3 regions of the Alkaliphilus flagellatus genome follow, and region 3 is predicted to be linked to each of the others. Evidence: riboswitches for the same ligand, from Rfam matches in the RefSeq annotation. Region 3 holds a riboswitch; each other region holds the start of a gene.
The links. A riboswitch is a leader RNA that binds a small molecule or an ion and turns the genes downstream of it on or off. The one in region 3 is predicted to bind thiamine pyrophosphate.

Region 1 (10,148 bases), on a different contig from region 3:
TATCTCTTCGAAGTATTTCTTTCTGATCCTTGCCTATTAAATATGCATCCTGACTTCTATTTTCAAAATCATCCATTTCCTTCTCTACCCATTGCCATGAAAACTCAGGACAGACAAATCCGGACCTTCTATATATACCTGGAGTTCCTACTATTAATTCGCCATCAAATATAGATACAGAAATTTGTTTACATACTTCTTTAAAAGCCTTTGCTCTTCGAAGTATCATTGCCTCTCCTTCAGTAGCTTTATGGGATTCAGTAAAGGCAATAGCCCTTTCAACACAAATTGATGGCTTTGTATCAATATAATTTTTCTTTAATCTAGCTATACGCTCAGTACTCATAATATTTCCCCCAATTTATAATTTAATTTTGCCTAACTCCTTAAAAAAGTAACTAGAGATTGTTTAGCACTTTCCATATGTTGTTCTAATAACCTTGTTGCAAGATCCTTATCCTTGTTTTTACATGCTTCTAATATTTCATAATGCTCATATTGAGACGCTTGGTGAAAGCCCATATTAAGTAGATAAATCCTCATGTATCTTTCAACCTTAATATGCATATCGCTAATAAGACCCAACAATATTTCTTTTTTACTAGCGTTGTATAATACATTATGAAACTCAAGATTAAGCTCACTCAAGTGTTCTTCATCTTCTAGATCATCCATTTTCCTTAAAATATATTCTGCGTACTCTATATCTTTATTGTCTAAGTTATCTATGGCATATACTAATGCTCCTTTTTCAAGCATTATTCTAATATCAAATATCTCCTCAACTTCTTCTACTGAAAGTTCACTTACTATTGCACCCTTATTAGGATAGAATTTCACAAGTCCCTGTACCTCTAATATCCTTAAGGCCTCCCTCACTGGAATCATACTTGCATTAAAGCTTTTAGCAATTTCATCTTGCTTTAACTGCTGGCCTCCCTTCAATTCTCCATTTATAATAGCTTCCTTTAATCTTTCTACGATGATCTCTGGCATTGTTTTGCGTCTTTCCATTTTTTTCTCTATAAATCCGTTGGTTTTCATCATACTTAAATTATAATATATTTTAATATTTTGTAAATTATATTTTATAAAATATACTGTATACAATTATTATTTAGAGAAACTATAGTATTTATATTGTTAGTTTTAATAAAACTTATAGTTAATATATTTTAGTCATATAATATATCCAACTATTCCTTATTATCACATAATTATTGGTGCCTTATTATTATTTGTAACTGTATTAACAGGTACTATAATTGCATTTTCAATATTAGGCGATAGAGACGACAATACTCGTGGGTCTTTTAGTTTATTATAATTTGTTAATACTCTAAAACTGTATTAAAATATAATTAAACTATATGGAGGAAGGTGTATAAAATATACAGGATTAAACAATTCTATTGGTATTTTACAAGTATTTTTAAAAAGATTGATGAAGAATTTGTAATTGGATATTTAAATAAAAAAGAATTAGCTCTGTTTAAAAAATTATCTGTAGGAGAACAGCATCATAGCATAAGAGTTGCTAAAAATGCCATTAAAATCATTAATGATAAAAAAATATTAGGAATAGATATGAACTGGTTTATAAAAATATGTTTGCTACATGATATAGGGAAAACAGATGGGAATATTAACATTATCGACAAGTCAATATTAGTGATTATAGATAAGCTATCTAAAGGAACTATAAAAAAATATGCAAATATAAAAAAAATAGATATATATTATAATCATCCAACAAAAGCTATGAAAATCCTAAAACCCCTTAATTTAGATGAAGAATCTTTATATATAATAAGAAATCATCATAAAGTTGTAGAAGATAACATGCTTTTAAATATATTAAAGGAAAGTGATGATATTTCCTAACATCTTTCCTTAATATCTTCTATAGAAAAATTGTTTATTTCGCCTATTTTCAAGATCAGAAAAGCACACACCTAATTGTAAAGTCTGTGCTTAATTTTTGTTTGTTTTTGATTTTCATTAACATAATAACATACTATATTCTAGCAATTAATAAAAGCCATTTTGTAATTAAATATTTCTTTATATCTTTCTTTCCTCTATCCTAGATTTTATTTCGCTAATTAAGTCACTAAACTTATCTTTGGTTAAGGTAGGATACATTCTTAAAAAACTAATATGTCGTTTTTTCAATCTCATATATACCTTGTCTCTACGCTGTATTAATAAACCATCTTTTTCTTTAAGTTTTTGACTTAGCTCCCCTTTAATTACTTTAAGCTCTTTTAGTATTGCTCTAAACTCAATTAAAGAGTTAATTGTTAAAGTAACGTCTACAACAAAAATAACTAGGATTATATTATATAATGGCTCTATCATAAAGCTAGGTATTGAATATATGATTTCTTGTATTTTATAATTTAAAGCCCTCATTAAAAATACTGATGCAACTCCCCACATGATCGAAAATCTTAAGCACACATATCCTTTTAAATTAAACTTTTCATTAGTGTAATCCCACCATTTTGTATCAAATACTATCTCTAAAACATAGCCTGTTATATATTCTAAAATAGTAGCTACAATGAATCCACCCATAAATAAATAGAAAATATTGTCTTGTAGTGGTGTTAAAAATAATATCATTAATACTGATCCAGTACCATAAATAGGACAAATAGGTCCATGTAAAAATCCTCTGTTAATCAGCTTCTTATCGGTATAAATATGAAATATAACTTCTAGGCACCACCCTAAAAATGAATAAACTATAAAAATTAAAAATATAGTATGTAGATTTAAATATTGATTCAATTCCCTCTCTCCAATCTTTATTTAGTGCAAATAGTATTAATTAATATATGTACCCACTATTACTTTTCTATATCAATATAACAAAATCTTTTTCAAAGATTCTCAATGTTGATTTTGTTGAATACGTTACGGAAATTATGACTTATACACAGCTTTAGAAAGTACATAATTTCCTATGTGTTATAAATAAAACCAGCTCCTAATAAAAGTGTACCTCCAAATATTAGTTTTTCATATCTAACATTTGGAGTACACTTCAAAGAGCTGGCTTTATTTATATATTTTATCTTAAGGAAGCTAAAAACCTTTCTACACTTAACTTTAGTGATCTTTAGCAGGAGCTAGGCTGTTCTTTGAAACATTAGATTGTTTGGTAATTATAGAACCAATTATACATATAGTAGCTGAAGTAATAACTGGCAGTGCAAATGCTATTAATAGCTTGTTAGCTACAAAGAATGGTACTCCTGAAACTACTCCTAGTACAGCTGCTGCTAGCGCGATCCTTTCTGTTAAATGAGGATTGAAGAGTCCAAAGAACAATGGGAAAAATACTCCAGCACATACTAGGTCTGCAACAAAGAAAAGGTAAAGAACACTGTATCCCTTTGATGCTATTAAGATTGCAGGTAAAATTAGTACCACCGTCATAACCCTAGCAAAGGTTAATAAAGATTCCTTTTTAATATTTTTAAATATCCTTTGGCTATCTATTGTAAATGTGGCAACCATTGCATTTAAAAGTGTGTCTACCGTACTCATTACTAAAACTAAGGCTAGCATAAAAACAGCTATTATTAGTCCACTAGGGAAAAGTTTGTAAACTAGTGAGAACAGTGCAACTGACGGACTTTCTGCAACCCCAAGTCCAGTTGATACAATTCCTAACAATCCAGTTAGCATCATTATAGGAAGAGCAATTAATATGCAAGTAATTAAGGATGTTCTAAGTGTTTTATCATCTTTACCTGCATATACTCTTTGCCAATAGCCCTGATGAAATAGGTTAGCTGCAAATACTCCAATGCAAAGTGTTAGACCATATTCAATTCCACCCCAGTTTTTAAAATCAAATAAATGAGGCGCATTTGTAGTAGCCTTACCTAGGATTTCTCCAATTCCTCCACCATAATATATAACTCCAATAGTCACTACTACTAATAATATTACCACTAAAACCATTTGAATCATATCTGTAAACATGGATGCTCTAAGTCCACCATAGGCTGTATATATTAATGTTCCAATTCCAATAAATAAAGCGGTATAAAGTAGGGGTACTTCCGCCAGCTCATATGCCACCAAGCCTATTGCCGTAAGCTCTGCCACTAAATGTACAAACATGTAAAATATAGATAATAATACTGTTAGTATATACATCTTAAATCCGTATCTTTTTAAAGCATAATCATTTAATGTGCTTCCTTCTGGTAAATAAGCTTTAATTTTAGGGCTTATAACTAAAAATGCAAAATAAAGACTAGCTACACCTATTGCATAGCCTATAATAGTTATAATTCCACCAATTGACCCTGCTTCTGGCGGTGTAAATAATATAAATACCCCAAGGAATGAGGCTAGAAATGTGGCAGATAATATTTTCGATCCTGTACTGCCCCTAGCAGTTAGAAAATCATCCATGGTTTCTATTTTCCCTCTACTATATAGAACACCTATAATAGTAAAAGTAACAACTGTTAATGCCAATAAAGCCATTATATTGAAATATGAAATCATTAATCTATACCTCCTGCATTTGTATTTATTTCATAGCCGAGGGTTCTAAGACCCATTTGAACTAAACTTTTATTTATTTTCGCGCAAAATCATTATATAATTTTACTGCTGCTTCCCTAATATCTTCCTTACCTAATATAGCAGAAACTATAGCAACTCCGTCTATACCTGTGTCGCTTACGGATTTTATATTGTTTTCATTAATACCACCTATTCCAACTACTGGAATGCTTATATTTTCTTTAATATTTTTAAGCTGGTCTAATGTTACAATACGAGTATCCGTTTTAGTATCTGTAGGAAACAATGCCCCTACCCCTATATAGTCAGCCCCATCTTCTGTAGCCTTTAGGGCTTCTTCTAATGTTGCAGTAGAGACTCCTACAATTTTATCTTTTCCTAGAATATCTCTTACAACATTTGCTGGCATATCATCCTGCCCCACATGAACCCCATCGGCATCTACTGCTAGAGCAATGTCTATCCTATCATTAATTATTAGAGGAATATTATATTTAGATGCGAGCTCTTTAACCTTAACTGCAAGGCTATAAAACTCTGAAGAAGTAGCATTTTTTTCTCTAAGCTGGATAAGCGTTACACCACCTAAAATAGCTTCTTCCAAGCTCCTTATAAAGTCTCTTCCATCTAAAACATCTCTATCGGATACTAAATAAAGCCCATAATTAATATTTCTATTGGATTTCATTAATCTTTCCCCCTTCTTTAATATCTTCTGCCTCAAATTTGCTTATTGCATCAATTAAGTAAACTTTAAAGCTTCCTAATCCTTCCTGTTCTTTTAATCGTTTATGTGCTTTCTCTCCTGCAATACCCATTATCATAATTCCTGCAATTGTCCCATATAGGCTTTCTTCTCCTGTACCACAACAAACACCTATTAAAGATGAGCTCATGCATCCTGTGCCTGTTATGCTAGATAATATTTCATGGCCATTATTGATATAATAGACCTTTTCTCCATCAGAAATAATATCTACTGCTCCTGTTATTGCAACAGTACACCCCAACCTTTTTGAAAGCTCTATAGCTATTTCTTTTCCTCCATCTAATGGATTATCTATAGAATCTACTCCTCTAGTTAAGGCTTCTATCCCATAAATATTTTTAATTTCCGACATATTACCCCTAAGCACAGATAGTTTTACTTCCCTTAAAATTCTCTCTACTGCTTTATTTCTTAGAGTTGTTGCACCTACTCCTACAGGATCTAATATTACTGGAATATTTAATGTGTTGGCTTTTTTACCTGCTAATATAAAGGATTCTATAGTTCTTTCATTTAATGTGCCTATATTTAATACCAGTGCAGATGCAATTGATACCATTTCCTCAACTTCCTTTGGGTCATCTGCCATTACAGGACTTCCTCCTAAAGCTAGTACAATATTTGCACAATCATTAACTGTAACATAATTTGTAATGTGATGTACAAGTGGTTTATTCTTTTTTACATTTTCAAGAATTTCATAAAGATATCCATATAACTTCATAATTAACCCCCTACACTTTGAAAGTAATCTATCTTATAAAAGTCCAGCTTTTTTGTATAACTCATAGAAATGGTGCGTAGGTCCTACGCCTTTACCTATAGAGAAAGAATTTTCGATTGCAATGGTTATATAGTTTTTTGCCTTTTCTATAGCTTCGACAATGGAAAGTCCCTTACCTAGGTTAGATGCGATTGCAGATGATAATGTGCAACCTGTACCGTGGGTGTTTTTAGTGTCTATTCTAGGTGAATTATAATAAGTAAATACTGTTCCATCGTATAATATATCTACAGCTTCATCTTCTAAATGTCCACCCTTAACTAATACATATTTAGGTCCCATTTTATAGATTATATGTGCTGCTTTTTTCATATCCTCTAAAGTATTTATTTCTAGCCCTGTAATAACTTCAGCCTCTGGTAGATTAGGAGTTACTACCGTTGCCATAGGTAATAGATGGGTTATTAGAGCTTCTTTAGCTTCCAGTTGTAATAGGTGAAACCCACTTTTAGAAACCATTACAGGGTCAACTACTAAATTTTGAATTGAATATTTACTTAATGTTTCTGCAATTGTCTTTATTGTTTCTGTTTTAGAAACCATACCAATTTTAACTGCATCTACAGAAATATCATCAAAAATAACTTCTATTTGTCTTTGAATAATATCCGGTGAAATATCCTGTACGCCAAAAACTCCTTGAGTGTTTTGGACAGTTACTGCTGTAATAACACTCATTCCAAATACTCCATGAGCTGAAAATGTTTTTAAGTCTGCCTGTATTCCAGCTCCTCCACAGCTATCTGAACCTGCTATAGTTAATAGTTTTTTCATTTAAATGCACTCCTTTTCTCTATATCTCTATTAACAAAACCTGTTTTTAAAAGCATTTTAAAAATAAAATATCCTATAATTACACCTACTAAGGAGCTTAAAACAAAAGGCACTACAAATCCAAACATTGCAGCCTCTTTTCCTATAAAATATTTTGCAACTGGATAAGAAACTATTGCACCTATAATACCAGTGCCGAATACCTCCCCAACCATAGCATAAAAAGATTTCTTTGTTCTTTTATACAAAATCCCAGCTAAGAATGCACCTATCATGCTTCCTGGAAAAGCAAGCAATGATCCAGTACCTAGTAAATTTCTTATGAGAGAAATTACAAATGCAACTGCTACTGCATAGCCTGGTCCAAACAATACAGCCGTTAGAAGATTAATGCCATGTTGAACCGGGAAAGCCTTTGATACTCCTATAGGAAAATAAATAATGTGAGCACTTACAACCCCAATTGCCGTTAATAAAGATGCTGTAGTTAATTTTTTTGAATCCATTTCATCACTCTCCTTTTTGCAAAAAACAGAAAAATTCCGCTATTGCTAACGCAATGCCCCATGGCGCACTCAATTTTTAACATTCGTTAAAAATTTCAAGTGCTTAAAATACTTCCAGCTTTCTGCTTTCTTAATTAGCTCACTATAGCAAAAAAGTATACTTTCTTATACTAATAAAAAAAGCACAAACCCAATTGTAGGATTTGTGCTTAATTACGCATATAATAAAATGCCCAATACAAATACACTTTCCTACGCTGGTATTATCCAGATCAGGTTCTTAGGGATCAAAGACATTATAGGGTCTTTCTCTCAGCTGGCCTTTCCAGCTCTCCCAGTGTTTAATTCTAATTTAGTTTTATTTTATACCAACATAATAACACATAGTATTTTTATAATCAATAAAAACAAATAAGTTACAAAAGCTATAGCTTTAAAATTATATAACAAATCCTCCGTTAACACCGATAACCTGCCCTGTTATAAAATCCGCTTTATCCGATGCTAGATAAAGAACACTTTGAGCAACTTCTTCTGGCTTACCAAATCTTAATAGAGGTGTACATTCAACTAAACATTCCTTTTCTTTTTCATCAAGAAAGCTATTCATATCCGTCTCAATAATACCAGGTGCAACACAATTTACCTGAATATTCGAAGGTCCCAATTCCTTGGCTAAAGCTTTTGTAAAACCAATTATTCCTGCTTTTGCTGTAGAATAGTGGACTTCACAAGAAGCACCTACCATACCCCATATAGAAGATATATTTATTATTTTGCCTTGTTTCCTACTAATCATATGTGGAAGGGCACATTGAGAACAATTAAACATGCCTTTAATATGTACATTCATCATATTATCCCATTCCTGCTCTGTAATATCAGTAAATAACTTTTGCTCAGAAATACCAGCATTATTTACTATTACATCTATAGTCCCAAATTTTTTTATACCTTCATTAATCATAGCTTCAACTTCATCTCTTTTTGTAATATCCGCTCTGTATGCCAAAGCATTGTATCCTTCTTTTAAAAGGCTCAACTGTAAATCAAGAGCTTCTTTTTCAGACTTTAAATAGTTTATTATTACATTATAATTGTTCTGCGCGAATAGCTTTGTTATTGCTGATCCAATTCCCTTTGAACCTCCAGTTATAAGTACAGTTTTATTCACTAGTTTCATCTTCTTTCTTATGCAATTAAAAAATTTATACTTTCCTAGACTATAAAAAAGCTCCATTATGGCTTTATATCTTTAATTTTACCATAATGGAGCCTATTATTTATATTTTTTTACTCTACTATCATTAATCTCTCTAATTCTAATGGCTCTATATACTCTCCATCCTTATATGCCCTCATATTCCCACCAGAGATTTCATCTATTAAAGCGACGTGGGCATCTCCTCCTACTCTACCAAATTCAAACTTTATATCATATAGATCTATTCCTTTTTTAGCCAGTTCTTCCTTAACTATATTTCCTATTTCCTTAGTAAGATCTTTCAGCACTTTGTACTCCTCTCTAGATAAAATACCTAGCATATGAAGAGCATCTTCTGAAATAGGCGGGTCTTGACGGATATCATCCTTAAGTGTAACTTCCACAAAGCCATCTAATGGTTGACCTTCTGTAGCATACATACCATAACGACGTAGAAAGCTTCCTACTGCTCTGTAACGGCAAATAACCTCAACTCCATTACCAAATACAGTAGCAGGTTTTACCGTCATAGTTGCTTCTTCAATGTTCGCATCAATATAGTGGGTAGGTATATTCTTTTCCCTTAATATTTCAAAGAAAAACTTTGTTAATCGAAGCCCTGCTTTGCCTGCTCCATCTATGGTTAACCCAACTGTGTTCGCTCCCGGATCAAACTTACCGTCTTCTCCTGTTACATCGTCTTTAAACTTAAGTAGATAATTTCCGTCTTCTAAAGCATATACGTCCTTTGTTTTTCCTGTATAAACATGCTTCATATTCATTAGCTCCTTTTTGTTTAAATTTTATAACCGTTATATATTATAATACTTATTATACATTAAATTTTTTCAAAAAACCAAATGTTTTATATAAAATTTTAAAAAATATACGAATATACTAGAACGTTTATACAGTTATTAAGGTATTTTATACGATATTTTAATTTCATGTAATAAAGAAAACAGCTCTATAGCCTATATTGCACCAGCTTTTAATTAATTATTTATCTCTTTCCTCCAGCTCTATAGAAATCCCCTTTCCATGTCCTTTATTAATTAATTTATCTTTCTTCCGATAATCTTTGGTTTTAAGCACAATGTCAAAATCATAATTCTCTGGATAGAGTTCTTTTTTCTCTATATAGAGTGATAGGCGTTTTTTGTTTATCTTAATCTTTTTTTGCATAATCATAACACCGTACTCACCCTTAGCATTTTCACCTTCACATATAATTCCTGTTCTGTTCATAGAGCTTACAAAAACACAATCTCCTACATTGAACATTTCTTTTTTATTACTCTTTTCAGCCTCTTTACTTTTATTAATGCCTATTTTTATCTTCTCAACCTGTTCTAAATGCTTTTTTACCTCTACTTCATCTTTAATAATAACTTCATATTGGTCTTTATATTGAGAATAATCCTTTTGCTCTTTATAGGTAATTGTATGGGCTCTCCCTATTAACTTTTCATCCATACCAAGTCTTAGGGCAATTAAAAATGCATTACTCTCTCCCGGTTTACCTATATTAAGCTTATATAATGGTTTTAAAGTATT
Region 2 (10,148 bases), on a different contig from region 3:
AAGTGAAGATATTAATTTACTTGAAGAAGCAAAGAAGATAAATTATACTGCATATGTTATTAATCAAATAGGCTACATAAAGTGACTTGATGGCAAATATTATGAAGCTATTGAATTATTTTTAGAGGCACTTAATTTAGCTTATAGTCAGGGATGCGTCAAACTACAGATAGATATTTGTATGATACTTGGTAATATTTATTATGAAACTATTAGCCATCGTATTTCAGGATTTTAAATTACTTTCCTTTTCTATAAGAGATAATTTGTCTAATAAAATTTGTGAAGCACCAGATGATCAAGAAAGAATCATTTCATGTCTTGATAAGGCAGGTTTTGGAAATGATCTAGCTAAACTTAATAATGGAATTATTTAATTAAATTTTAGAAATTTCATATACACAAAAATACTTATAAAAAACTATTGACATTGACGCTACGTAAATGTGTATATTGGTCTTAAGGAGGTAAGATTATGGAATACACAGTGCAAAAACTAGGAAATTTAGCAGGTATTAGTACCAGAACCCTTAGATATTATGATGAAATTGGAATTCTAAAGCCGGCAAGAATCAATTCATCAGGATATCGTATTTACGGTGAAGCGGAAGTTAATAGGTTACAACAAATTTTGTTCTATAGAGAATTAGGTTTAAGCTTAGATAGTATAAAGAATATAATAACTTCACCTTCCTTTGATGGGGCAAATGCACTTAAAGAACATCGTGAAAATCTCCTTGAAAAAAGAAAACAATTAGATTTATTGATAGCTAATGTTGAAAAGAGCATAGCATCAGTAGAAGGGAGAATTAAAATGAGTGATAAAGAAAAATTTGAAGGTTTTAAGCAAAAAATGATTGATGATAATGAGAAGAAATATGGTGAAGAAATTCGACAAAAATATGGAAATGAAACTATTGACAAGTCAAATGCAAAATTAAAAAATATGACTCAAGCAGAATATGATGAAGTAACAAGTCTAGCAGAGAAATTAAATAAGACTTTGGAAGAGGCTTTTAAAACTGGAGATCCAGCCGGTGAATTAGCACAAAAAGCGGCCGAGCTTCACAAAAAGTGGATAACATTTTATTGGACCGAATATAGCAAAGAAGCTCATGCTGGACTTGCTCAAATGTATGTTGATGATGAAAGGTTTACAGCATACTATGATAAAGAGCAACCAGGTACAGCAGAATTTTTAAGAGATTCCATCCTGATTTACACAGGAATACAAAAATAGTATTTTAAAGAATTAAAAGGCGATTGGGTAACCAATCGCCTTTTTTGAGCTACAATATTATTTATTGGCGAAAGTGAGTTCAATAAAATACATTGATGTCGCCACACAAATATAGGCTACTATATAATGATAATGCAATGTTCTATATAGATTTTAAAAAATAAGCAGGGAAACATAAAATGTATATAGAAAGTTTATTAGAATTATAGAAAATATTATAGAAAAAAGAAGGAGAACATATGAAGATATTAGTTGATGCGGATGGATGTCCTGTTAAGGACATAATTCTAAATGTGGCAAAGCAATACAATATAAAGTTAATTATGATAAAAAATATTTGTCATGATCTATATGATGATTATGCAGAAATTATAACAGTGGATCAAGGCAAAGATGTAGTAGATATTACTTTAATTAATCACACAAAAGAGGGAGATATTGTGGTTACTCAAGATTATGGTGTAGCTGCAATGGCTATTGCCAAAAGAGCTATAGCAATTAATCAAAATGGATGGTGCTATACTGATGATAATATAGATGAATTATTAATGCAAAGACATATTGGTCAAGAGATGAGAAGAAAACATAAAAAATATACAAAGATACCAAAGCGAACAAGGGAAAATGATATTCAATTTGAACAAAAATTTAGAGAGCTAGTGTCTAATTTATCAAAGGAATAAATCTTACTATGGAATATTAGGAGAGCAAAATGTTGACATAAAAACGCTGCTTTCTGACATTTATCTTATTTTGATTATTGTCAGAAAAGAGTATTCTATGTGTCTATCAACAATACAAAGCATTAAGATAAAGCTTTCTGGAATTTCTGGACATGATATGTATATCTGTGGTTAAATTTAATGTAGATCATTTTATCTGTGGCAACACCTTCTGTTCTGATGGGTCAATAAGGGAGTATTTAAGAGTAGCTTATAGACGATGAAAATAGTAAAAGTAGAGGGTATGAAAAAAGGAGGCAACAAGAATTTAGTTGCTTCCTTTTTGTCATAATAGACGAAATATCTTATTAGACAAGAATAAAAATGACTATTGGTTATGATTATTTGCATTTTTATGATCTCTTATTTACAGCACTTCCATATAATAAAACAGCAGTGGATGAAGTTTGTCTGACTGATACAAATTATCAATGTCCGTCCTTGTCATCCAGCGTGCATTTATCACTTCAGATTTTTGTAGGGTCAAAGCTGATATGGGAACGTCGGCATGAAACAGCCATGCATCATAGAAATCTTGACTTTCTTCTCTGCGGGTGCTGTAAATAATTCGTCCATTCCTACCTTCAAGGAAGAGTCCTAATTCTTCTTTCACTTCCCGAATAGCTCCATGCAAGCTTGTTTCTCCGGCTAATACAGAGCCACCTGTGCATTCCCAATATTCAGGATATAACTTGTTCGGATGACGTTGAGACATCAGGTATTCTCCCTTGTTGTTCATTATCCATATGCTGACAACTAGATGATAGTATCCACTTTCTATTGACTCTCCTCGGCGATGCAGGATACCCATTTTTTCTCTGTTTACATTATATAAATCCCATTGTTCAGGCATTAAAGCACCTCGCTTTTTTGTAAACCATTTCGATACAGGTCATAAAAATGATGAGTTGGCCCATTTCCTTTTCCAATAGAAAGAGCATGTTCAATGGCAGTGGTTACATATTGCTTTGCTTGTTCCACCGCTTGTGGTACAGGCAGTCCAAGGGCTAGGTTAGATGTGATAGCAGAGGAAAAGGTGCAGCCGGTGCCATGTGTGTTTTTGGTGTTGATACGGTATGTTTCATAGTGATAAAATTGTCTGCCGTCATACAGAACATCAACGGCATTCCCAATAGCGTGACCGCCCTTGACAATAACATTTCGACAACCCATTTCGTAGATCCGCTTTGCGGCAGCTTCCATGTCTTCCATAGAGCTGATAGTCATACCTGAAATCTTTTCTGCTTCTGGAATGTTCGGTGTAAGTATGTCTGCACATGGAATAACAACCTTTATCAGCGTATCAACGGCATTTGGATTCATCAGCGGACACCCGTTTTTTGCATACATCACAGGGTCAATTACAATGTTCTTCGGCTTATACTGACGGAGCTTTTCTGCAACTGCCTTCATACAGTACGGTGTGGATAGCATACCTATCTTTACAGCATCAACCTCAATATCCTCAAAAACAGCGTCAATCTGCTTTTGAATCATATCCGGCGTAACATCCTGTATGTCAATGACACGACTTGTGTTTTCGGCCACTATGGACACGATAACGCTCATGCCAAAAACGCCATGGGCAGAAAATGTTTTTAAATCAGCCTGGATTCCGGCACCTCCGCTACAGTCTGATCCTGCGATACTCAATACTTTTTTCATTAGAAATCCTCCTTTAAAATTGGATATATAATTATCATCATACTGTGCTAACAGAAATCAGATTATCCTTATAGTTAGACAAAAAATGGGTGCAATTCGTATTACGGAAAGCACCCAATAAATAACATAGTATGTAATTGATTTGCTTCCCTACGTTGGTCTTAACCAACAGGTTCAAAGGGTCAGGTTTTAACCTTCTCAACTACAAGTAGTCCCCCCGCAAGCGATAAACCATATTCAATTTTCGACACCTATTTTCAAACAAAAATAGAGTGCTTTTCTCATTTGAAAAGCACTCCAACTATATATACACAATGATATAATTGATTTGCTTCCCTACGTCGGTCTTAACCAACAGGTTCAAAGGGTCAGGTTTAACCTTCTCAACTACAAGTAGTTCCCCCGCAAACTTCAATATATATTATAACAGCGTTTGAGGAGGAGTTCAAGAACCTGTTTTCAATTCCAGCCATCACAAATGTGGCGGTTTTTTTTATATACCATACAACAATTAGAAAGGATGAACCTTATGGCAAGAAAAATGAAACTCCAATCTTCTTGAGGAAGATTGGAGTTTCAAGAATTTCTCGACATAATTGCCACAAGCGTAATCAAATTTAACACCGACCACTTCATCTGCGAAAACACCTTCTACTGTGTCTGGGCACTTCGAGAATATCCTATCTGTAACTTATTTTTTCACAAGGGCATAGATTATTTTATATTGCTCAATCGGTTTTATTTTATACATAAACTTTTACTGTTTTTATTCGATTTCTTTCGATACTCTCTACTATAAGTGTAATATTATCATATTCTACTTTTTCACCCAATTTAGGAAGTCTTCCTAGAGATTCTATGACTAGGCCACCAATGGAATCAAAATCCTCAGACTCGAAATTTGTACCTAAAATTTCATTGACTGAATTAATTTTGGTACTGCCAATTATAATATATTCACCATCTTTAACAAATTGGATTTCACTTTCAAATTCATCGTATTCGTCTTCGATATCTCCGACAATTTCTTCGATTAAATCTTCTATAGTAATAATTCCAGCGGTACCTCCATATTCATCTAGCACGATGGCCATATGGGTTCTGTTTTTCTTCATTTCTGTAAAAGTATCGCTAATTTTCTTGAATTCAAATGTATAATAAGGTTTTCTTACATACTCCTCTATATTAAAATTATCCTTTTTATTATCAAGGAAAATTAAATCTCTAACATTTAAAACTCCAATAATATTGTCTATACCTTCTTTATAAATAGGATATCTAGAAAACTGCTCATCCTTAACCTTATCTATAATCTGTTGGAATGGAAGATCAATATCTATCGCAACAATATCTGTTCTTTGAATCATTACATCTTTAATTTGAAGATCTCCAAATTCAAAAACATTGTGTATCATTTGTGTTTCTTCAGTTTCTAAAACTCCTTCTTCCTCACTAACTGCAACGATCGTACGCAGTTCTTCCTCGGTTATAATAGGTTGTGCTTTATCAGCTTTAATACCTAGTATATTCATAATTCCATTTGTTAAATACATAAGAACAATAACAATTGGATTTAACAAAGTAACGATGAAAGAAAGAGGCTTACTAACCTTTAATGAAACTTTTTCTGGAAATTGTGCAGCAAGAGATTTAGGTGTTATTTCACCAAATATTAATACCAATAATGTCATAATTCCTGTTGATACAAATACACCTTTACTACCAAAAAAATCTAAGGCTAATGAAGTAGCTAACGCAGATGCACCAATATTTACAATATTATTACCTACAAGAATTGTACCTAAAAGTTTATTAGGATCTTTCACTAGTCGTTCTACTAAATCTCCTCCTTTTACTTTTTCTTCTACCATATATCTTACACGAATTTTACTTAATGACATAAGTGCTGTTTCTGATGTAGAGAAAAAAGCAGAACAAAACAAAAGTCCTAATAAAACTATAATTTGCCACATACTATCAGGGTCCAAAATTTACCACACTCCTCATATTATTCTAATGCTTAAAATATTATCAAAATAATTATATCATAAATTCTCTAGTAAAATGATACTTTTTTAGGGTTAATTTTCAGAATAATCAGCCTGAGTTTAACTGAGTTTAATTAACTATTGCTTATTGGCATATAATATGCTATTATTACGGTATAATATGAATATATAAGAACTAAAAGGGAGTAGCATAATAAATAGATTCAACATAACCGGGGAAACCCTGGATCTATTTACTTTTAATATATAAAAAATATTAAAAGAGCGAGACTTTTAGTTAGTGCATTTATTATGCATTAACTAAAGGTCTCGTTTTTTACTTTTAATATAAAAATCATTTAAAGGGGGTGTTTACTTATATTTAATAAAATGAAGCCATAATGGGTATGTATAATGAAAAATTATTTATATTTTAGGAGGAATTAGAATGAATTATCTATTATTATTAATTGGCTTTGCTTTACTTATAAAAGGAGCTGACCTATTTGTTGATGGTGCATCATCTCTAGCTAAGAAGCTGAGGGTACCTTCGATGCTAATTGGTCTAACGATCGTTGCATTTGGAACCAGTGCTCCTGAGGCAGCTGTAAGTATAAATGCAGCATTAAAAAGCTCTAGTGGACTAGCAGTTGGCAATATAGTAGGATCAAATATTTTTAATATACTTTTAGTAGTAGGAATAGCAGCAATGATTAAGCCCATAAGTATTAAGATGAACACTATATTAAAAGAGTTTCCTTTTATGCTATTAGCTACAGTAGTCTTATATATTTTAGGTAATGATATAAAATTTCAAGGTAATTCTATTAATATATTAACTCAAGGGGATGGATTAATAATACTTTCTATATTTGCTGTTTTTCTATACTATTTAGTTGAGATGGCGATACTTTCTAAAGAAGCAAATATTGAAAGCCCGCTAAATGAAGAAAAGGAAATAAATATATATAAAAGTGTGATTTTAGGAATTGTTGGATTAGGAGGAATACTTTTTGGTTCAGATCTCGTAGTGAAAAACAGTACTTCAATAGCCTTACAACTAGGAATGAGTGAAACACTAGTAGGCCTTACTATAGTTGCTGTAGGCACATCATTGCCAGAGTTGGTAACATCTCTTGTTGCAGCACGTAAGGGAGAAGGAGATATAGCTGTTGGTAATGTAATAGGATCAAATTTATTTAATATATTATTTATTCTAGGAGTATCTTCAGTTATAGCTCCTTTAGCCGTAGAGTCTAAGATATTAGTCGATATTATTTTCTTATTAGGAATAACTATATTAACTTACTTATTTGCAATTACTAAAAAAAGATTCTCTAGAGTAGAAGGGGCGATGCTTACTCTACTTTATATAGCATATACTGTGTATATAATTATTAGAAACTAAGTATGATTACAATTAAGTAGAGGGATAAAATTTTAGAGTTCTTTAGTAATTTAAATTATATAAAAGGTAATTCCTAGGGTATATATGAAAGAATACATTCAAATAGAAGATAAGAGGAGATAAAAAGTATGAAAAATATTACCTTTGAAGACATAAGAAAAAATAATGAATTTCAAACATATATACAAAAAGGAGATGAACTTTTATCTGTACTTGGTTTTACAGAACATTCATTTGTACATGCTGGAAGGGTAGCAAATACTGCGGTAAATATATTATCAAGTTTAGGTTATGGTGAAAGAGAAGTAGAACTAGGGAAAATAGCTGGGTATATTCATGATATAGGAAACATGGTTAATAGAGTAGATCATGCTCAGACAGGTGCTGTTTTAGCTTTTAATATTCTAACTAGGATGGGTATGAGTCCAGAAGAAATAGCAACCATTGTATCTTCCATAGGAAATCATGATGAAGGCACAGGAAAACCAGTAAATATAGTTTCAGCGGCCTTGATATTGGCTGATAAATGTGATGTAAGAAGAAGTAGAGTTAGAAATACAGATTTTGCAACTTTTGATATTCATGATAGGGTAAATTATGCAGTTGAACATGCACAAGTGAAGATAGATGAGGAAAAAAGGATTATATTACTAGAAATGAAGATAGATGTGGAGATATCTTCTCTGATGGAGTATTTTGAGATATTCTTAAATCGGATGATGATGTGTAGAAAAGCAGCTGACTTTTTAGATGCTAAATTTGAATTAGTTATGAATGGAACTAAGTTATTATAGTAAGATTAGGTTATATTAGATTATCAAAAGGATAGCATACTCAGGTTGTAATTCAGTCAATTAAGTCATATAATATAAATAAATATCCTAGTAGGTATTTTTCTACACACTAGGATATTTTTAATATATTAATAAAAGTTTGAAAGGAATACTCGCCATGATTGAGATAAATGGTAAATACAACAATGCAATTGTATACACTAAAAATATTGAAGAAGGTGCAGTAAGACAGATTGAAAACCTGCTTAATCAAGAATTTATAAAAGGAAGTAAGATAAGGATAATGCCGGATGTTCATAGTGGGGCAGGGTGTACTATAGGTACTACAATGACAATTGATGATAAAATTGTTCCAAACCTTGTTGGTGTTGACATCGGTTGTGGTATAGAAGTTATAAAGATTAAAAATCGAAATATGGAGCTACAAAAATTAGATAAGTTAATTTATAACAAAATACCTTGTGGGTTTAATATAAGAGATAAAGAGCATAAATTTAATGATGAAATTGATTTGAATGAGCTTAAATGTAAAAGTAAAGTTAACATTAATAGGGCTAGACGTAGTATTGGAACTTTAGGCGGCGGAAACCACTTTATTGAAGCAAATAAAGATAGTAAAGGAAATATATATATATCTATTCACTCAGGTAGTCGTCATTTAGGACATGAGGTTGCAAGTCTTTATCAAGAAGAAGCTTATAAATCAATTAATAATACAAAGGAAGATATACCAAAGGCCTTAGCTTATGTATCAGGACAGCTGTTTGAAGATTATATTCATGATATGAAAATTGTTCAACTTTTTGCAGAATTAAATCGCAAGGCTATGATTCAGGAAATAATTAAGGGTATGAAGCTTGATGTGGTAGAACAATTTACAACTATTCATAACTATATAGATACAGAGAATATGATTTTAAGAAAAGGTGCAGTTTCAGCTAAGTATGGTGAGAAACTTTTAATACCAATAAACATGCGTGATGGTAGCCTTATTTGTATTGGAAAAGGTAATGAAAATTGGAATTTCTCAGCCCCCCATGGTGCAGGAAGACTTATGAGTAGGACAGAAGCTAAAAACTCATTTACTCTTAACCAATTTAAAAAGACTATGGAAGGGATTTATACAACATCGGTAAATAAGCAAACACTTGATGAATGCCCTTTTGCATATAAACCTATAGATGAAATAGTAAACAACATAGGAGATACTGTAGAGATAGTTGAGAAGATAATACCTATATATAACTTTAAAGCTGCAGAGTAGTTGTAATGAAGTAACTTTTAGGAATATATTGTAATTTAAAAACTCCCAGAAGGTAGTCTACCTCTGGGAGTTTTTATTCACATCTATTTATTAAGAAAAGCCTCAATATACTCCTCATATGTCATAACTCTATCATTGTAACCAGTAGATGTTATTTCAATTATTCTATTAGCTATAGTTTGTATAAATTGATGGTCATGGGATGTAAATAAAACATTACTCTTATAATCTCTTAGGCCGTTATTTACAGAGGTTATAGATTCTAGGTCTAAATGATTTGTAGGTTGATCTAATAATAAAACGTTAGCATTAGCTAGCATCATTTTAGATAACATACATCTAACTTTTTCTCCACCAGATAGAACTCTAACTTTCTTTAGTGCCTCATCTCCAGAGAATAGCATTCTACCTAAAAATCCACGTAAATATATTTCGGACTGTTCCACAGAGAATTGACGCAACCAATCTATAAGATTTAAATCTACGTCATTGAAAAACTCAGAGTTATCTTTAGGGAAATAAGAGTTTGTAATTGTTACTCCCCATTTTACTGTACCACTATCAGGTTCTATTTCACCCATTAATATTTTAAATAAAGTTGTAATCGCTATTTCATTATCCCCTATAAAGGCAATTTTATCTCCTTTATTTACTATAAAGCTAACGTTATCGAGCACCTTTACACCATCTATAGTTTTGGATAAATTGTCTACTAATAAAATGTCATTCCCTACTTCTCTTTCCATAGTAAAGCCTACAAAAGGATATCTTCTGGTAGAAGGTTGAATATCATCTAAAGATATCTTTTCTAGTAATTTTTTACGAGAAGTAGCTTGTTTAGATTTAGATGCATTTGCACTAAATCTAGCGATGAAGGCTTGTAGTTCTTTTATTTTATCTTCTTTTTTCTTATTTTGATCTTTCATCATTTGAAGAGCTAACTGGCTGGATTCATACCAGAAATCATAGTTTCCTACAAACATTTTAATTTTACCAAAATCTATATCTACCATATGGGTACATACTTCATTAAGAAAATGTCTATCGTGGGATACTACTAAAACAGT
Region 3 (10,148 bases):
TGGCAGAAAACGTTGATGAGTGGAGTGCTAATGGACAAAAAAACATTTTTGGACAAACAGTTCAAGTAACCGAGATGCAATCTGAGGCAGGAGCCGCAGGAGCAGTTCACGGTTCATTATCAGCAGGTGCTTTAACTACAACATTTACAGCATCTCAAGGTTTATTATTAATGATTCCTAATATGTATAAAATTGCAGGAGAATTATTACCAGGAGTATTTCATGTAAGTGCTCGTGCTATTGCTGGACATGCACTTTCAATATTTGGTGATCATTCTGACGTAATGGCTGCAAGACAAACGGGATGTGCTATGCTTGCTTCTGGTAGTGTTCAAGAAGTTATGGACTTAGCAGGAGTAGCTCATTTAACTGCTATTAAAGGAAGAGTACCATTTATTAATTTCTTTGATGGTTTCAGAACTTCTCACGAAATGCAAAAAATTGAAGTATTAGAATATGATGAGCTTGCAAATCTTGTAGATTGGGAAGCTGTTAAAGCTTTCAGAAATAGAGGATTAAATCCAGAGCATCCATATTTAAAAGGAACAGCTCAAAACCCAGATATTTTCTTCCAAGCTAAGGAAGCTGCTAATACATATTACGCTGCTATTCCTGATCTTGTAAATGATTACATGAAGGAAATAACTAAATTAACAGGTAGACACTATGCTCCATTTACTTACTATGGTGCAGAAGATGCAGAAGACATTATTATTGCAATGGGTTCTGTAACAGAAACAACTGAAGAAGTAGTAGACCACTTAAATGCAAAGGGAGAAAAAGTAGGTCTTATAAAAGTACATCTGTACAGACCTTTCTCAGAAAAATATTTCTTTGATGTTCTTCCAAAAACAGTGAAGAGAATAGCTGTACTTGATAGAACTAAAGAGCCAGGTGCACTAGGCGAGCCATTATACCAAGATATTAGAACATTATTCTTCGATAAGGAAAATGCTCCTCTAATAGTAGGCGGAAGATATGGTCTTGGATCTAAGGATACAATTCCGGCTCAAGTTAAAGCAGTATTTACTAACCTTAAATCAGAAAAACCTAAAAATGGCTTCACTATTGGTATAGTAGATGATGTTACAAACACATCTCTACCTGTAGAAGAGGACGTTGTAACTGCTCCAGAAGGAACAATTAGATGTAAGTTCTGGGGATTAGGATCTGACGGAACAGTAGGTGCAAACAAGAGTGCTATCCAAATCATTGGAGATAATACAGACATGTACGCACAAGCATACTTTGCATATGACTCCAAAAAATCTGGTGGTGTTACAATTTCTCACTTACGTTTTGGTAAGCAGCCTATTAAGTCTACCTATTTAATTGACCAAGCAGACTTTATTGCTTGTCACAACCAGGGATATGTATACCAATACGATCTAGTAAAGGGACTTAAAAAAGGTGGAACATTCTTACTTAACTGTATCTGGTCACCAGAAGAGTTAGAAGAAAAACTACCTGCATCAATTAAAAAATATATTGCAGATAACAACATTAATTTCTATATATTAAATGCAACTAAAATTGCATCTGAAATTGGACTAGGTGGAAGAATTAATATGATTATGCAATCTGCATTCTTTAAGTTATCACAAGTTATTCCAGTGGAGGATGCTATTAAGTACTTAAAGGAAGCTGTTGTAGATTCTTACGGATTAAAAGGTGACAAAATAGTTAATATGAATAACGAGGCTATCGATCGTGGTGTACATGCATTAGTTAAGATTGATGTACCTGCTAGTTGGGGTAGTGTAGTTGAAGAAGCTGCTGCTACAGTTGCTCAAGATGAGCCAGATTTTATCAAAAATATCTTAAGACCAATGACAGCACAGCAAGGTGATGATCTTCCGGTAAGTGCTTTTGTTGATATGGCTGATGGATCATTCCCAATGGGAACTTCAAGCTTTGAAAAACGTGGTATTGCTGTAAATGTACCAGAGTGGTATAGCGACAAGTGTATCCAATGTAACCAATGTTCATTTGTATGTCCACATGCAGCTATTAGACCATTCTTATTAGACGAAGAAGAGGTTAAAAATGCTCCAGAAGGATTCAATACAATAAAAGCAACAGGTAAAGAATTTGACGGATTACAATATAAAATCCAAGTAAGTACATTAGACTGTACAGGCTGCGGAAACTGTGTTGACATTTGTCCTGCAAAAGAAAAGGCTATTGCTATGATGCCTCTTGAGCCACAAGTAGAAACACAGAGAGAAAACTGGGAATACGCAAGAACAGTAACAGATAAATCTCATTTAACAAATAAATTCACATTTAAAGGTAGCCAATTTGCTCAACCTCTATTTGAGTTCTCAGGAGCTTGTGCAGGTTGTGGAGAAACTCCTTATGTTAAGCTAGTTACTCAATTATTCGGAGATAGAATGATTGTTGCTAATGCTACAGGCTGTTCTTCAATCTACGGTGGTAGTGCTCCATCTATGCCATATTGTACAAATTCTAAAGGACAAGGTCCAGCTTGGGCTAACTCATTATTTGAAGATAATGCTGAATATGGATATGGTATGTTCTTAGCTGTTAAACAAATGAGAAACAAAGTAACAGACCTTATGACTGAAGCATTAGAACTTAATATTGCTGAAGAATTAAAAGATGCTTTCAAAGCTTGGTTAGAAGGAAAAGACAATGCAGAAGCTTCTAAGAAAGCTACTTATGAGATGTTACCATTATTAGATGCAGCTAAAGGTAATGATGTAATTGATGAAATAATTGAGAAGAAGGACTTCTTAGTTAAGAAATCTCAATGGATCTTCGGTGGAGACGGTTGGGCTTATGACATCGGTTTCGGTGGATTAGACCATGTAATCGCTTCTGGAGATGATGTAAATATTCTTGTTATGGATACAGAGGTTTACTCAAATACAGGAGGTCAAGCTTCTAAAGCTTCTCCAACAGCAGCTATTGCTAAGTTTGCATCTGCTGGTAAGAGAACCAAGAAAAAAGACCTAGGTATGATTGCTATGAGCTATGGCTATGTATATGTAGCTCAAGTATCTGTAGGGGCAGATAAAAATCAATTAATGAAGGCTATGAAAGAAGCAGAAGCGTATAATGGACCATCTATTATCATTGCTTACTCACCATGTATCGCTCATGGTATTAAAGCAGGAATGGGTAAAACTCAAGAGCAAGGTAAGAAAGCTGTTGAGGCTGGATACTGGCATCTATACAGATTCAACCCAGAGTTAAAAGAGCAAGGACAAAATCCATTTACATTAGATTCTAAAGAGCCTACAGCATCATTTAAAGACTTCTTATTAAGTGAAGTACGTTACGATTCATTAGTTAAGACATTCCCAGAAGTAGCAGATATGCTATTCGAGAAGTCTCAAAAAGAAGCTAATGAAAGATATGAAACATACAAGCGTTTAGCTGGAAAATAATATAAACAAGAGAAGCGGGGCTTATGCCCTGTTTCTTTTTGTTAATAAGAGCATATAATGGGTAATAATAATGGAATAATATATATATGAAAATTAGTTATCTATTATTTCTAGATTAGTATTTAGGGGGATTATGGATGAATGTATTTCAAGTTATTACTATACTGTATACAATAATAACTATAATTATTGGTGTAGATGTATTATTAGACAATCGTGATCCTTCTAGTACGATCGCATGGCTTATGGTTTTATTTCTTTTACCAGGAGTAGGGATTTTTCTATACTTATATATTGGACGAAATCATCGTAAACAGAAAACCTTCATTAAAAAAAGAAGAGAAGATTATATTATTTTAAATCATCTATTGAATGAGCAATTAGTATTTACAAACTATGGAGAATTATTTAAAAGAAATTTTAATGATACTAGAGGAAAGATTATCCCACTTCTATTAAATAATACTCGTTCTCCAATTACGGTAAATAATAAGGTGAAGGTACTGCAGAATGGTGAGATAACTTTTTCAGAAATGTTAGCTTCTATTAATAACGCAAAAGAGCATATTCACATGGAGTATTATATTATAAAAGATAGCCATATAGGTAGAAAGTTTCAGCAAGCATTAATAGAAAAGGCACAGGAAGGACTTGAGGTACGTCTCATATATGATGCTGTTGGTAGCTGGAGGTTGAAAAAGAGTTTTCTTAAACCATTAAAAGATGCAGGAGTGCAAATGGAGGCATTTTTACCTGTAACATTACCTTTGTTTGGAAGTAGACTAAATTATAGAAATCATAGAAAGATACTAGTTGTAGATGGTAAAGTAGGATTTGTTGGCGGAATTAATATAGGGGATGAATATTTAGGAAAAAATAAAAATATGGGCTTTTGGAGAGATACCCATCTAAAACTTCAAGGGGAAGCTGTATATGTACTCCAAGGAATATTTTTAGCAGATTGGTACTTTGTTTCTAAGCAAACTATAGATGATTTAAAGTATTTTCCACCTCAAGGATATTGTGGAGAAAAAATTGTGCAAATTGCATCTAGTGGTCCAGATTCCTATTGGGCATCTATCCACCAAGCATATTTTTCTGCTATTAATAGTGCGAGGGATAGACTGTATATTACAACTCCATACCTTGTTCCAGATGAAGGTATTTTACTTGCATTAAAAACGGCTGCATTAAGAGGTGTAGACGTTAGATTACTTCTTCCGATTAAACCAGATCACAAAACTGTATTTTGGGCATCTAAGTCTCATTTTATTGAGTTGCTAGAGGCAGGGGTAAAGATTTATCAATATGGTAAAGGTTTTGTTCATGGAAAAGTATTTATTGTAGACAATAACTTTACTTCTATAGGTACAGCAAATTTAGATATACGAAGCTTTAATCTAAATTTTGAAGTAAATGCCTTTATCTATGATAAAGAAGTAAATTACAAAATAGCTAGAGATTTTATAGAAGATTTAAGGGTTAGTAAGGAAGTTCTGTTAGATGAATATGAAAAAAGGCCCTTTATACACAAGGTTAAAGAGTCTATAGCTAGAGTTTTTTCACCTATACTATAGAAAAAGATCTAGGGAGTAGCACAAAAACCATCCCTAGATCTTTTATTATATTACAAGAAAAAACTATTCTACTACGATTTCTTGGCTGCTTTCCCATACGCCATGGATATTGCAGTAGCTTTGAGCATAAAGAGTACCGGATTTATTTAATTTTACACTAGTGCATCCTACAGGTTCTGTAAAGTTTTCTCCCTCTCCATGAGCTGTAAATGTGAAGTTAGCAAGCTCCACTGGGAATTTTGCGCCTTCTGCATGAAAATATACTTTAAACCAAGATATGTAGTGTTCTAATGTATTTGGATGACCTATTGCATCACCTACAGATACTTTTAATTCAAAAGTTTCTCCTGCCTTTACTTTTTCAGGAGCATGTATTACTGGAACATGTTTTTCACCTTTCCAATCTCCGCTTTGTAAAAATTGACCAAATGTTTTCATTAAAATCATCCTTCCTTATATGTTATGTGTTTAAGTTTAATCATTATAACCTCAGTTATATATATAACCATTATTTTAGTTTTATAACAATTTTATTCATAAAATAAAGAACTACTTTTGCAGTTCTTTATTTTAATATATAATTTTAAACTATTATTTATATTGAAACTTTTTGTATCTGTTTTATAGCATGTTGCACTTGAGGTATAAGACTAATAATAGCACAAATTAATGTATCAGTTCCAATTATTAATCCATTTACTATAAGTGAGTAAAGTAGTGGATTCATACCCTCTGGTGCATAAGAGCCGAAGAAGATAACACCTGATAGGAAACTCATAAAGAATTTACCAAATCCTCCTATAAGACAAGATATAGCAATGTTTTTACGATATAATCCAGCTAGTCCCAAGGCTCCATAGGCTAAAGGATAGTCTAGAAAAAATTGTGCCCAATGTATTATAAATGGATCTTGGATTATATTGATCATACCAAAGGCAAATCCAGCCAAAATTCCAGGACCGGGACCAAACATTACAGCGAAAATAAACATAGGTAACATACTTGCAGGTGTTATACTACCACCTTGTGGGAAACGATATAGACGTATATAGGAAAGAACAAAAGATAGGGCTACACATAAACTCCCATATACTATTACTTGAGTATAATTAGATTTTTGAACCTCTTTTTTTCTTCTAAAAGCAAAGGCTACAGAAATTAATACTAAGGAAGCTAAAATGATGATGGTTATAGGCTTGAGTTCTAGTAATTTTTCAAACATAATAATACATCCTTTCTTTGTATCTATCACTGTATGCATATAAAAAACGTGAAAAGAAAGCCTTTTCACGTTAATAATGTACATAGAATCCGCTTTTCCTACGCAGGTTTTAACCTACAGGTTCTAAGGGTCGGAATACTCCTCTCAGCACATGGCACCCCCAGCGATAAATATTTTTTTCTTTTATTATAACACAATTTCGAAAATAAGTCTTAGATATTTATTTAGAGATAAGTATTATTTTGTTCTATAAAACTAGTACTTTATACCTATATATATATAAATAGCTTATACTATATATAAAAATATTACATAATTCTACAATATATGATAAAATAGTAACATATTTATATATTGGTATTAATTTCTTATTAGGAGGAAAAAACTGTGAAATCTATACGTAAGCAAATTATAATGTTTTTTGGATTGTCAATTACTACTTTATTAGTAATAATGGGATTTTTTGTTTACACACAAGTTAGTGATACTATTATACCTTTAACCGAAAGCATGATAACCCAGGTAGCTGACGCTAGAGATGGAGAAATATCTCAATGGATGCAAGGAAATAGTCATGAAGTTAAAGCAATATCATCAGAAAAAATTATTAGGTCTGGTAATTGGGAAGAAATAAAACCCTATTTAGAGTATAGAGGTACCCAATTAAGAGAAGATTTCTTATTAATGTGGTTTGCTGACTTAGATGGAAATTTTTATACAACAACTGGTGGTTCAGGCAATATAAGAAATAGAGAGGACTATAAGGCTATTGTAGATGAAAAGAAAGAAATGTACATATCTAACCCTATGATATCCGAAGTAACAAAGGAGCCAATAGTAACAATTGTACATCCTGTTAAGGATGAAGGTGGACAATTAATTGGTGTCTTTGCTGGGGTAATAAAAATTGATAAGCTATCAGAAATTGCTAATGATATTAATATAGGAAATAGTGGATTTGGTATGATCATAGACGGTACTGGTTTAGTTTTGGCTCATCCTGATGATGAAATAAGATTAAAATTAAACCTTAATACTGGTTCTGAAAATGGGTATGAGGGTCTAGAAGAAGCAGCACAAAAAATGGCATCTGGCGAGATAGGTACACAAATATATAAAGATGCAAATGATGAAAGAAGTCTTTTAATATTCTCCTCTATTGATAGCACTCCAAATTGGAGTTTGGCTATTAAGGTACCGGTTGATCAAATAAGACAGGGGAGCGATAGTGTTTTAAATACTATTGTTATACTGACATTAATTGTTATTGCAATAACCTTAATTGTATTTTATATTATATCAGGTTCAATAACTAGACCTATAGTTGAAAGTGCAAACTATGCAAAGCAAATTGCTAATTTAGATGCTTCAAAAAATATACCGGATAAACTTTTAAAAAGAAATGATGAAGTAGGTACTTTAGCAGAATCTCTACAATCAATTATAGATAGTTTAAGGGAGTTTATAGGTGCTGTTGGAAATTCTGCAGACCAGGTTTCTGTTTCTTCGCAAATTTTAGCCACTACATCTGAAGAGTCCTCTGTTGCTGCAGAAGAAGTAGCAAGAACAATAGAACAAATAGCTGAAGGGGCTACAGAACAGGCTAAAAACACTGAAGAAGGAGTAAGAAACACTGATGAATTAGGAGAAATTATTGAAGTAGAGTTAGAGTGTATGGTAGAGCTGATGAAGCAGGCAGATGCAGTTATGCAACTAAAGGATGATGGAGCAGCTGTTGTTTCACAATTAACAAATAAAACTAATGAAAATATTAATGCTATTAAAAAAGTACATGATGGAATTATAAAGACAAATGCTAGTTCGGAAAAAATCGATGAAGCAAGTAAGGTTATACAAAGTATAGCAGAACAAACTAATTTATTAGCTTTAAATGCTGCTATAGAGGCCGCAAGAGCAGGTGAAGCTGGTAGAGGATTTGCTGTAGTAGCAGAAGAGATAAGAAAGTTAGCAGAGCAATCTAGTAATTCTACTAAAGAGATCGAAGAAGTAGTTAGAGAGCTACAAAGCAATTCACAGATTGCAGTTGAAATTATTACTAATGTGGCTGAGATTACTAGAGATCAGGAAAATAGTGTTGAAATGACTAAAAATGCTTTTGATGGAATTTCAGATGCTATTATAATGACAAAAGCGATGATGAATGAGTTAAACGAGGCTAGCAAAAATATGGCAGAAAAGAAGGACGAGATAATAGGAATTATTCAAAATCTATCTGCTATAGCTCAGGAAAATGCAGCTGCAACTGAAGAGGTTTCTGCTTCTACAGAAGAACAATTAGCTTCCATGGAGGAAATTTCTAGTGCTAGCAATGACATGGCTAACTTATCTAATGAATTAAAAGAAGTAATTTCAAAGTTCAAGATTAGCTAATATATATTTTATTAAATAAAAAAGAAATATAAAATAATTGGTAAGAAAATCAAAACTATAGGAATATAGTTGAAAGGATAAATACAATATAATATAATAATAACGGTCAAAGTTTATTTAGAGAAGGAGAAAGAGAAATGAGCTTATATAGTCAATGGAAACAAATTGCCTTTGAACATACAGAGGAACAGCAAGCAGTTAAGTTCTGGAACGAATATTGTGCAGTAGAAAAAGCGATATATGAAAAAGTTTTAGAAGGTCCTACAACTACTATAAATGGGATACTTGCTGGCTTGGCAGAAGAATATGGAGTTGACAATGTTACTTTTGTAGGATTTATTGATGGAATCAATACTAGTCTTCAGTCAGAAATCAATTTAGAAGAGTTAGATGAAAATAGTACTGTAGAGTTAAACATCGATTTAGAAAAGCTGTATTATAATATGTTAGAGGCTAATGCTGAATGGCTTTATACTTTACCTCAGTGGGATAATATTTTTACTGAAGAAAAGAAAAAAGAAATCAAAAAATCCTATAACTCTACTAAAACTGTAGTTAAAGAAGACAAAATAGGTAGAAATGAAGTGTGCCCTTGTGGTAGTGGCAAAAAATATAAGAAGTGTTGTGGTAAATAACTAGTATATATCAGACTGTCTATAGATTAGTAGGCAGTCTTATTATTTTGGATAGCAGTATAGAAATTTTGGGTATGCTATATAGAATGGAGGATTAAAATGGATTTAATTAAATTATATGAAATACAAAAGCAACTAGATGATCGTATACATAGAGAACATGAACTTAATGATAAAAATCTTATTCCATATAAAATATTAGCTCTGCAGGTAGAGTTAGGAGAATTAGCTAATGAAACTCGTTGTTTTAAGTTTTGGAGTAATAAAGGAGCTTCTTCTAAGGAGGTTATTTTAGAGGAATATGTAGACTGTCTTCATTTTATTTTAAGTATAGGCTTGGATAGTGGATTAACAAATATTAATTTAAAGCAAATTAATAATTCTAATGATCTAATAGATCAATTTCAAAATATATTTACCCGCATTATTACATTTCAATATGAGCCTGTAATAGATAACTATGAAAAGTTATTTAATCATTTCCTATTATTAGGGAAAAAATTAGATTTTACAGAGGAAGAAATATATGCCTCTTATTTGGAAAAGAATAGAATTAACCATCAAAGACAGGATGAAGGATATTAAGTAATAAAGAAGAAGGCACTAAGCAAGTGCCTTCTTCTTTATTATTTGTTCTTGCCATTTGCCACTTAGATAAACTATAAGACCAAAAATACAGATTAATCCATTACTAAGTACCATAGCATACCAAACACCACTAGGGCCCCACTGCGTATATTTTTTAAATAACATAATCATTGGAATGCGTATACCCCATAGACGACCCATATCCATCATCATAGCATATATAGTATGGCCAGAGCCTTGGAAGGTACCTACAAACACTTGGAAGAATCCCATTAGTGGTAATGATGCAGATATAAGTCTTAAGTATTCTGTACCTTGTCTA

Region 1: it holds a riboswitch for thiamine pyrophosphate, as region 3 does, so the genes downstream of both, thiW (energy coupling factor transporter S component ThiW) here and thiT (energy-coupled thiamine transporter ThiT) in region 3, are expected to answer to the same signal.
Region 2: it holds a riboswitch for thiamine pyrophosphate, as region 3 does, so the genes downstream of both, thiD (bifunctional hydroxymethylpyrimidine kinase/phosphomethylpyrimidine kinase) here and thiT (energy-coupled thiamine transporter ThiT) in region 3, are expected to answer to the same signal.

Annotation. Positions count from the first base shown of each region.
Region 1 is NZ_JAHLQK010000003.1:152,793-162,940, reverse strand. It holds gene KQI88_RS08440 (glycyl radical protein) at 1-346, opposite strand, end outside; gene KQI88_RS08435 (GntR family transcriptional regulator) at 379-1,014, opposite strand; gene KQI88_RS08430 (HDIG domain-containing metalloprotein) at 1,381-1,884, shown strand; gene KQI88_RS08425 (putative ABC transporter permease) at 2,065-2,796, opposite strand; gene KQI88_RS08420 (sodium:solute symporter family transporter) at 3,118-4,533, opposite strand; gene thiE (thiamine phosphate synthase) at 4,607-5,242, opposite strand; gene thiM (hydroxyethylthiazole kinase) at 5,229-6,047, opposite strand; gene thiD (bifunctional hydroxymethylpyrimidine kinase/phosphomethylpyrimidine kinase) at 6,081-6,881, opposite strand; gene thiW (energy coupling factor transporter S component ThiW) at 6,878-7,387, opposite strand; TPP riboswitch at 7,620-7,733, opposite strand; gene ymfI (elongation factor P 5-aminopentanone reductase) at 7,827-8,570, opposite strand; gene KQI88_RS08390 (phosphoribosylaminoimidazolesuccinocarboxamide synthase) at 8,681-9,367, opposite strand; gene KQI88_RS08385 (endonuclease MutS2) at 9,591-10,148, opposite strand, start outside.
Region 2 is NZ_JAHLQK010000001.1:423,061-433,208, forward strand. It holds gene KQI88_RS17950 (helix-turn-helix domain-containing protein) at 1-85, shown strand, start outside; gene KQI88_RS01885 (hypothetical protein) at 204-377, shown strand; gene KQI88_RS01890 (MerR family transcriptional regulator) at 476-1,240, shown strand; gene KQI88_RS01895 (YaiI/YqxD family protein) at 1,480-1,923, shown strand; gene KQI88_RS01900 (NUDIX hydrolase) at 2,330-2,815, opposite strand; gene thiD (bifunctional hydroxymethylpyrimidine kinase/phosphomethylpyrimidine kinase) at 2,815-3,627, opposite strand; TPP riboswitch at 3,757-3,856, opposite strand; TPP riboswitch at 3,943-4,041, opposite strand; gene KQI88_RS01910 (HlyC/CorC family transporter) at 4,371-5,615, opposite strand; gene KQI88_RS01915 (calcium/sodium antiporter) at 6,064-7,023, shown strand; gene KQI88_RS01920 (HD domain-containing protein) at 7,152-7,817, shown strand; gene KQI88_RS01925 (RtcB family protein) at 7,975-9,081, shown strand; gene KQI88_RS01930 (ABC-F family ATP-binding cassette domain-containing protein) at 9,165-10,148, opposite strand, start outside.
Region 3 is NZ_JAHLQK010000002.1:285,196-295,343, forward strand. It holds gene nifJ (pyruvate:ferredoxin (flavodoxin) oxidoreductase) at 1-3,413, shown strand, start outside; gene cls (cardiolipin synthase) at 3,551-4,990, shown strand; gene KQI88_RS06300 (class II SORL domain-containing protein) at 5,054-5,428, opposite strand; gene thiT (energy-coupled thiamine transporter ThiT) at 5,586-6,212, opposite strand; TPP riboswitch at 6,290-6,384, opposite strand; gene KQI88_RS06310 (methyl-accepting chemotaxis protein) at 6,600-8,603, shown strand; gene KQI88_RS06315 (SEC-C metal-binding domain-containing protein) at 8,741-9,238, shown strand; gene KQI88_RS06320 (dUTP diphosphatase) at 9,338-9,823, shown strand; gene KQI88_RS06325 (MATE family efflux transporter) at 9,842-10,148, opposite strand, start outside.